One region of the Neobacillus sp. NPDC093127 genome, then DNA from elsewhere that is predicted to be linked to it. Evidence: predicted binding sites of a transcription regulator. Region 1 holds the regulator's gene; each other region holds the start of a gene.
What was found. Region 1 encodes Rex, which represses fermentation and respiration genes when NADH is low (regulators of the CRP and FNR family bind a similar motif). Its sites were predicted from a motif close to TTGTGAAATATTTCACAA; they were not measured.
Positions count from the first base shown of each region.

Region 2: a site for Rex is predicted at 1,160-1,177, ahead of ACIQCO_RS10460 (TIGR04053 family radical SAM/SPASM domain-containing protein). Genes of this name have one in related genera too.
Region 3: a site for Rex is predicted at 1,406-1,423, ahead of qoxA (cytochrome aa3 quinol oxidase subunit II). Genes of this name have one in related genera too.

Region 1 is NZ_JBIVOP010000022.1:5,281-8,563, reverse strand. Features, by position in the region: gene ACIQCO_RS22935 (polymer-forming cytoskeletal protein) at 1-717, opposite strand, end outside; gene ACIQCO_RS22930 (YhbD family protein) at 730-1,353, opposite strand; gene ACIQCO_RS22925 (redox-sensing transcriptional repressor Rex) at 1,468-2,121, opposite strand; gene moaC (cyclic pyranopterin monophosphate synthase MoaC) at 2,150-2,644, opposite strand; gene ACIQCO_RS22915 (ABC-F family ATP-binding cassette domain-containing protein) at 2,991-3,283, shown strand, end outside.
Region 2 is NZ_JBIVOP010000006.1:103,087-106,369, reverse strand. Features, by position in the region: gene ACIQCO_RS10475 (Cof-type HAD-IIB family hydrolase) at 1-193, opposite strand, end outside; gene ACIQCO_RS10470 (metal-sulfur cluster assembly factor) at 430-738, shown strand; gene ACIQCO_RS10465 (DsrE family protein) at 755-1,093, shown strand; gene ACIQCO_RS10460 (TIGR04053 family radical SAM/SPASM domain-containing protein) at 1,258-2,382, shown strand; gene ACIQCO_RS10455 (Crp/Fnr family transcriptional regulator) at 2,620-3,283, opposite strand, start outside.
Region 3 is NZ_JBIVOP010000017.1:65,012-68,294, forward strand. Features, by position in the region: gene ACIQCO_RS20885 (LLM class flavin-dependent oxidoreductase) at 134-1,135, shown strand; gene qoxA (cytochrome aa3 quinol oxidase subunit II) at 1,476-2,393, shown strand; gene qoxB (cytochrome aa3 quinol oxidase subunit I) at 2,451-3,283, shown strand, end outside.

The DNA.
Region 1 (3,283 bases):
CTTTTTTGACTCACCAACAACGGCATTTTTATCCTGCGAAAATTCTTCTGTGTATTCGACTACGCCAATGTGACAATTAGCCCCAATCTTGACCTGATTGCCTCGGACCACTTTTGCGATCGTATTTTCAAGTTCAATGATGTCCCCTTCAACTAAGTCCGTTTCCAGCTGCGTTTTAAGAAAAGGCTTGAATAACGTGCCGATGAACGACCCTTTTTGTTGTTTTACGGTGATTGACTGTCCGCCAATTTCTTTTGCCTTACATTCTCCGTATATCTCAATATCTACTTGATCGGCATTTAACAATCCGCCAATCGTAAAGCGACATTTTCCTGTAAAAATTTCAGCTTCACAATCTTCACCCACCGCTAAAATCCCATGAAGGTTTATTTCCTCACATTTCACTTTGCCGCCAACAGAGGCTTTACCTGAAACCTGTAAATGTTTTGAATATAGGTTTTTCTCAATTTTTGCTGTTCCTTCAACTGTAACCTGTTCGCTATCGATGGTTCCTTTAAAACTCGCATTCCCACTTACTTTCGCTGTATTTGCTAGCACATCGCCTTTAACCGTTCCTGAACCATTGCATTCAAAGTCACTGCACTCCAAATTGCTGTTAACCGTTCCACGTCCATTCAAGGTAACCAGCTGGAATTTTCCGCCATTAGATGCCCCAATCCCATTAATGATCAAATCTCCTCTATTTTTTAATTCCATTGCCATTCTCCTTTATAATAATTTCGACTTAATCTCTTCCATACATGTCATCAGTGACAGCAACACTACCATTTTGGTTCCCGGTTCTAAATAAACGGCTTCTGCATTTATTAATAATAGACACGAAGATACTCCAAGCTTTCGGGTAATCACCAATTCACAGCTTTTTTGCTTGATAAGCGGTGCATGATTCTTTAATACTTGTAAGACCATTTTCCCTTCATCCAAATTAATTTCACCTGACTGAAGCAGCTTTTCTAACACATAAACTTCAAGAATTCTTGGAAAGTTAAATGTAAAACCGCTCTGATCATTCTCTAGGTAAAAATTCATCACTGCAGCAGAAACAATGTTACGTTTGATTAATTCATCCTTTTCCAATTGCAAATCACTAATATTCGGAGAAAACATATCGGCCAGTGCATCTAACGAAAGATTTTCCTTCATTGTTTGGATTTTATCGATTCTTTCTAAAATTTTTTCTTTTGGAAAAAAGGTTTCCTGACCGGTAAACGTCGACTTTCGAATAAACCATTCTTCAGGAATCAAATCCTTTCGTTTCCATCTATATAGCTGCCCGTACGAAATCCCTGCAAGATCTAATAAGTCCTTCTTAGAAATTAACTCCTCGCTCATTTTTGAAAACCCCTTTCTGTTTTATAATGTAACATAACACTGTTACGCAAGTAAAGTAAAAAAATAAAAAAGGGCCATTCACGAGATGATGCTCGCAAAAAAGCCCTTTTACCATTATTCTTCTATCTCGACAGTTGGATAGTGCTTTAAAAAATATATCAGTGATTGCAGTTCTACTGCTAAATCGATATGATGGACCCGAATGGACGGAGGGACATTTAATCGTGCCGGTGTAAAATTTAATATCCCTCTCACATCAGCCTTCACAAGTCGATCGGTAATCTGCTGAGCGACCGGCGCAGGAACGGTAAGAATCGCTACCGATATATTTTCATTGGCAAGGACGGTCTCCAATTCATCGAGATGGTAGACCGGTACCTCACGAATCATCGTTCCCATTTTATTCGGATCGACATCAAAGGCAAATTCTATTTTTGTGTTATTGTTTTTTAAAAAATTATAGTTTAAAAAGGCGGTACCAAGATTACCGACCCCAATTAAGGCCACCTTTGTTAGTTCATCTTGATCTAAGGTTTTGCGGAAGAAGGTTAATAAGTAATTAACGTTATAGCCGTAGCCCTTTTTCCCCAAAGCCCCGAAATAGGAAAAATCCCTGCGAATGGTTGCCGAGTCCACTTTCACTGCTTCGCTCAGTTCTGCAGAAGAAACCCTTTGTTTACCGGAAGAATGAAGGTTTTTTAAAAATCGATAGTAGAGGGGCAGCCGTTTTGCTGTCGCCTGTGGTATTTTCATTGTTTCATTACCCATAATCTCCCACACCCCTTGGATGATTTAGTTAAATTTTATCGGTTCGTTTATAATCCCCGTTTTTACCGCCCGTTTTTTCGACTAAATACGTCGGTCCGATTACCATGCCCTTGTCCACTGCTTTACACATATCATAAACGGTTAAGGCACAAGCTGAAGCTGCTGTTAACGCTTCCATTTCCACACCCGTGTTCCCTTTTGTTTTTACCGCTGCCGCAATATGTAGGTGATAGTTGTCTAGGTGGTCCGCTTCCCATGAGAAAGAAATATTCACACCTGTAAGCGGAATCGGATGACACATCGGAATCAAATCCCATGTTTTTTTCGCCGCCATTACCGCAGCAACCTGGGCAACAGCTAACACATCGCCCTTTTTCATTTCATTATTGGTTATCTTTTCATAAATCTCTTTACTTACAGTTATGCTGGAATGGGCAAGAGCGGTCCGTGCTGTTTCTGGTTTATCGCTGACATCGACCATTTTCGCCCTGCCTTCTTCATTAAAATGTGTAAAATCTGCCATATAAATAATCCTCCTCTCAAATCATACACTATTTTTCCGGTAATGTGTGTGAAACTTTGAACTAGTTGAGACATTTTTTTTCGTTGAAAGATACCCGCTCTTCAAGCCCTTTATTGCCGACACTCTAGTAATACGGTACACTATTTGTATGGAAAAGGGGCGGAGCGCCGCAAAAATTTATCAGATTATCAGATTTAGGTGAAAAAAAATTTTTTGTTACTTTGAATAGATGAAGCTTAGCTTTGCTCACACCGCCTTTATTGGCAGGAATGATTCTCTGAATAAGTTTCCATAGTAAATGATGGTGTGGAACGCCATATTGGTTTTGTATAAGAGGTGAATGAAAATGATTTTACTGCAGGTCAATCAACTACAAAAATATTATGGTGCTGACCTTATTTTATCGAATATTAAGCTGGAATTACAAACGCGAGACCGCGTGGCACTTGTTGGCCGCAATGGTGCAGGCAAATCGACGCTATTAAAGATCATTGCCGGTCACTTGTCACATGATGGCGGGGATATTATTAAGCCAAAAGAAGTGACTATCGGTTATTTAGCGCAAAATACCGGATTAGAATCGAATTTGTCCATTTGGGAAGAAATGTTGACCGTCTTCGAACCGCTTCAAATGATGGA
Region 2 (3,283 bases), on a different contig from region 1:
CAATTGGCGTGTCCAAATCCAGTTCGCGATAATACATTTCACTGGAACGATAAGGCCTTCCCGTGGCAATCATAACGATATGTCCATTTTCTCTTGCTTTTTTAAGGATTTCCTTTGTTTTTGTTGAAATTGTTTTATCATCTTTTAATAATGTCCCATCAAGGTCTAATGCAATTAAATGTCTCTCTGTCATAAAGGGGTCCCCTTCTTACTATTAATTTTTATCAATCAATGCGTCGCTTTAGGAAAATGTTTGTCTCCATGATACACTAACATTATGGGGAATTATTTTCTCTATACTTACCATGTTAACAATTTTATAGCTAACCTGTAAAAAAATTCACATCAAAAGCTATAGAAAACAGATATACTAATTTTATTTCAGGTTAATTTATACTAGATAATATCAATAAATAGGAGTGAATGGAAATGAATGAAGAATTAAAAGAAAATATAATGGGTGCAATGGAGTTAGTTATTGACCCTGAGCTTGGCGTAGATATTGTTAATTTAGGTTTGGTCTATGATGTTGAAATGGATGATGAAGGGCAGGTAACGGTTACGATGACATTAACCTCAATGGGCTGCCCGCTCGCCGGAACGATTGTGGATCAAGTTAAAAGAGCTTTGGCAGATATCCCTGAGGTCAAAGACACAGAAGTAAATATCGTTTGGAATCCACCATGGAACAAAGAGATGATGTCGCGATATGCGAAAATAGCCTTAGGAATTCGTTAAGGGGCAGTGAACCAATATGAAAAATAAAATCTTATTAGTAAGCTCGAATCAGCTCGGCAGGGGAGACCAAGTACTTGGTGAAAATATCCTTGAAACATTTTTTACGATTTTGAAGCAAAAGGATGAGCTTCCTGTCGCTGTTTTTTGTATGAACAGCGGCGTGCTGACGATGACCGAGGATTCGTTTGTTTCCGTACATTTGAAAGAATTAGAAGACATGGGCACAGAAATTTTTGCCTGTAAAACTTGTGCAGACCACTATGGAGTAAGTGAAAAATTGACAGTTGGCAAAATCAGCGGAATGGCAGATTTTATTGAACTAGCGGCTAAATATGAAGTATTAACCATTTCTTAAAAACAGCAGAAAAAATCTCTGCTGTTTTTTTTGCCTTCACAAAACAGACAAAATATAAGGTGTAGGTTGTGAGATAGTTCACTTTTTTATAACTTTAACACCTTTATAATACAGGTATTAAGGCTGTTTGAGTTTGAAATAGCCGGTTTTGGGAGGCGTTTCATATGGCTTTTAGCCGAGATTTTAATAAAGATCCATTTATCGTAATTTGGGAACTCACCAGGGCGTGTCAATTAAAATGCCTGCACTGCCGAGCGGATGCCCAGTATAAAAGGGATCCTCGTGAGCTATCGTTTGAAGAAGGTAAACATTTAATTGATCAAATATATAACATGAACAATCCAATGCTTGTATTTACGGGCGGAGATCCACTTATGAGGGAAGATGTATTTGAAATTGCGAAATATGCAGTTAAAAAAGGCGTACGTGTATCGATGACACCAAGTGCGACACCAAATGTTACCAAAGAAGCAATTGAAAAGGCAAAAGAAGTGGGACTTGCACGTTGGGCCTTTAGTATTGATGGACCTACAGCAGAGGTTCATGACCATTTCCGCGGCACGGCTGGTTCATTTGATCTCACCATGGAAAAAATTAAATATTTGCATGAAGTTGGATTACCGATTCAGATTAATACGGTTATTTCCAGATACAATATTGAATATCTTGAAGAAATGGCAAAAATGGTTGAAGATTTGAACTGTGTCTTATGGAGTGTCTTTTTCCTAGTTCCGACTGGAAGAGGCCAGGCATCTGATATGATTTCCCCAGTTGAACACGAAAAAGTTTTCAGATGGCTTTATGAACTAAGCAAGCTTGTGTCCTTTGATATTAAAACAACAGAAGCTATGCATTACCGCCGTGTTGTGATTCAGCAAAAAATGCGTGAAGCGAAGGAAACGGCAGATGAAATTGATTATTTAAGTGCCCTAACGGAAAAAGGGCTAACAGGCTCAATCGACGGTCTTGGACGTGCACCGAAAGGCGTTAATGATGGAAATGGTTTTGTATTTATTTCGCATATTGGGGATGTGTACCCAAGTGGACTTTTACCTGTCAAGGCAGGTAATATTCGTGAAACTCCTTTAGCAGAAATATACCGGGAGTCGCCAATATTCCAATCGTTAAGAAATCCAGATCTTTATAAAGGAAAATGCGGCGTTTGCGAATTTCGCTATGTATGCGGCGGCTCAAGGTCACGGGCCTATGCGATGACAGGTGATTACCTTGAAAGCGAACCATTCTGTGTCTATATTCCAAAATCATTAAGAGAGAAACAAGTGCAATAAAAAAACGAGGCTGCCTCACTAATTTGAGACAGCCTCGTAAAAAACAATAATCTTAAAAGATAAGAAAGTAATTTTTGACTTTGAGAATTGTCCAGCTCCAGCGCCCTAGCGGCTAGTGTCCTTCGCACTCCGCCCTACGATAAGTCAAGCACGAATGCGCTCCGCTCTTCGTGTTTCCTTTATCTCAGTTGGAGTGCTCCAGGCCATACGCCGCTGACCAGGGCGCTTGCGCTTTTCTTATTCTATATTACAGTAAACCGCTGAACAATTTTCACAGCCAATTTCGTCCTTTAAGTATTGTAAATTCAATATCGATATTTTTCCTTTTTTAACAGCAATGATTTTATCACGCTTTAAATCACTAAGAATGCGGTTGGTACTTTCCCGGGAGGTGCCGCAGAAGTTTGCGAGTTCTTGATTGGTTAACGGAAGGTCGATTAAAATTTCGTTGCCTTTTGGAATGCCGTAACTATTAGACATCCGAATAAGTGTTGAGAATAGGGCGCCGCGTTTTCCATTTAAGACTAAATCACGAAATTTCGTCTGTGTTTTACGAAAATGGTCACTCATCCATTTCATAAATTCAAACGCAAGCTTACTATTTTGAAAAATTTCACTTTCAATCACTTCTTTTTTAATCGCGACAATTTCTCCTTCCTCTAGAACCTTGGCACTTAATAAATACCTTGGGTTGTCAGTAAAAAGGGTTAATTCGCCGCAAATATCGTTTACCCCACAAATTCTTAAGGAAAGTTCACGGCCGTCTGAAGTGATTTTGCTAATTTGAATTTTGCCGGAAACGATAATGTAGAGCTCTTCCGCGAGCATTCCCTCTTGAAATAGGAAGGTTCCTCTTTCACTTCTAAATTTCCGATCAGCAAATTTAAGCAATTCTTTTATT
Region 3 (3,283 bases), on a different contig from region 1:
TTATAACAATTTTTACAGATGGATTTAAATAAAGTGATTTAGACTGATTTTGGTTCCGTAAGCATTTAGGTTTGTTTCCTGTATTTCAATTGATACTATAGTAGTAATCTTTTTAATGAAAGGACAAATTCACATGGCAAACATTCATATACCTGTCTCTGTCTTAAATCTCGCCCCGGTACGGGAGGGACAGACTTCTAAGCAAGCCATTGAGGCAATGGTGGATCTTGCGCAGGCAGCAGAAAAAATGGGGTATCAACGATATTGGATTGCGGAGCATCATAATACTCCGACGCTCGTCAGTTCAGCAACGTCAATCTTAATTAAACATACATTAGAGCATACCAATCACATCCGTGTTGGATCGGGGGGGATTATGCTTCCTAACCATTCCCCGTTAGTGGTAGCTGAACAATTCGGAACGATGGCGACGATTTATCCGAATCGTGTGGACCTTGGTCTAGGCCGTGCACCTGGTACCGATATGATGACGGCAAATGCGCTAAGACGCTCGAAAAATGATTCTGTTTATACATTTCCAAATGATGTAAAGGCCTTGCTTACCTATTTTGGTCCGGAAGAACAGCAAGATTATGTGCGAGCCTATCCTGGTGTTGGCGCGAATATACCGATCTATATTCTCGGCTCTTCCACAGATTCCGCTTATTTGGCAGCTAGTCTGGGTCTTCCCTATGTATTTGCCTCCCATTTTGCCCCAAGATTCATGGAAGAAGCGATTTCGATTTATCGTGACCGCTTCAAGCCGTCAGAGTATTTAAACAAACCATATATGATGGTTTGTTTAAATGTCATTGCAGCGGAGACAGATGAAGAAGCCAACTGGTTATCAACAACGAAGCACCAATTTTTCCTGAATGTGGTCCGTGGTTCGCGGAATCCGTTACAGCCGCCCGTTGAAAACATGGATGAGCTTTGGAATCCGATGGAAAAAGAAATGGCCGCATCGATGTCAAGTGTGACGTTAATGGGAAGCCAAGAGACAGTCAGACAACAGTTGATCCGTTTTCAAGAAAAATATAACGTTGATGAAGTCATGGCAGTGTCCTATATTTACGATCCTAATAAACAAAAACGCTCGTATGAAATATTAAAAGCAGTGGTAGATGGGGAATGATGAAATAAAAATATACCAATGCTGAAGGAGAAAAAAGTGTCAGGCACCATCCAAAAATTGGATGGTGCCTTTGTTATTGTTATCCTAATATTAGCCATCACTATTCGTAGTTTATCGAACACCAAAACTATCAATCATAGTAAATTTTCATTCAAAATGCTAATGATTTGCTCGATAATTTTTTGTTGAAAAGGTGATTATGAACATTCGGTGACACATTCCATTTGGAGGTGTCCTTTCTAACGTTTTGGTATTAAGATATAGTCAAGAGTGTGATTTATATCACATATTAATCTAAAAATTGGTTTTCTAGAATAATAGAAAGGGGAATTACTATAAAATGAAATGGGCTTTATTGTCACTTCTTTTTACTATAGCCACTGTGCTAACGGGTTGTGAACCATTAAAGGTTTTGGATCCTAAAGGACCGCAGGCAGCCACACAAGCCAAGGACATTATGCTGTCAATCGGAATTATGTCGATTATTGTTCTGGCCGTTTTTGGTATCCTGATATTTATGCTGACAAAATATCGTGCATCGAAACAAAGTAAAGATTATGAGCCTCCCCATATTGAAGGGAGTTTGCTAGTTGAAACAATTTGTGTAGGAATTCCAGTACTAATTGTCATTTTCCTCTCAATTGTATCTGTTCAAAGTAACTATAAAGTTGAAGCGAAACCGGCGGGGTATGGTGATAAAGAACCATTAATAATTTACGCATCCTCCTCAAATTGGAAATGGCATTTTAGTTATCCGGAAGAAAACATTGAAACAGTTAATTATTTGTACATTCCAACAGACCGGCCAATTGAATTTAAGCTTTATTCCTATGGACCAATCACGAGTTTCTGGATTCCTCAGCTTGGAGGACAAAAATACGCGATGTCTGACATGGTCAACACGCTGCACTTAGCAGCAGATGTTCCAGGTGAATACATGGGGCGTAATGCGAACTTTAGCGGGAAGGGCTTTGCAGAAAATACGTTTAATGTAAAGGCTATGTCTGAGACTGAATTTGATAAATGGGTTAAAGAGGTTAAGAAAACCGCAAAACCTTTGACAGAAGACAAATTTACCGAATTACTTAAACCGGGTCATCTGGGGCAGTCCACGTACACTGGAACCCATTTAGGATTTTTGCCGCCGCCTGAAGGTGAACATGGTGGACACAACCATGGTTCAGGTCATTCTATGAACATGGAAAAAGATGAAAAAGCAAATGAAACTAGTTCAGAATCAGAACATCATCACCATTAATAGTTTTAATGTTTGAAACGATTGGAAAAAAATTCTCCTGAAAGGAGTCAAATTAGTATGGATTTCTTTGATCGCTTTGCCATCCCAAATCCAAGTCCTGTGATTTATGCCTCGATGGTTGCTATTGGTCTAACAGTTATCGCAATCATCGCCGGGGTAACTTATTTTAAAAAGTGGGGTTATCTATGGCAAGAATGGTTAACAACAGTTGACCATAAACGGATTGGGATTATGTATTTAATCTCTGCACTTTTAATGTTATTCCGCGGTGGGGTGGACGCAATTATGATGCGGGCACAGCTGGCTGTTCCGGATAACAAACTGCTAGATGCTCAGCACTATAATGAAATTTTCACTACACACGGAGTCGTCATGATTATCTTTATGGCGATGCCATTTATTATGGCATTAATGAACTTTGTTGTGCCATTACAAATAGGGGCGCGCGACGTAGCGTTCCCGCGTTTAAATGCCTTAAGTTTCTGGTTGTTTTTTATGGGTGCAATGCTCTTTAACATTTCTTTTGTTATCGGAGGCTCACCAGACGCCGGATGGACTTCGTATTTCCCGCTGGCAGGTACCGATTTTAGTGAATCGGTAGGGACGAATTATTATATGATTGCGATTCAAATTGCCGGTATTGGGACATTAATGACGGGGATCAATTTTATCACGACCATTCTAAAAATGAGAGCACCAGGGATGACATTGATGAAAATGCCGATGTTCACTTGGGCTTCATTAGTAACGAATGCGATCATCGTTTTTGCGTTCCCAGTATTAACCGTATTACTGGCAATGGGAACCATGGATCGATTATTTGGAATGCATTTCTTTACTACGACGAATGGCGGCATGGATATGCTTTGGGCGAACTTCTTCTGGGTTTG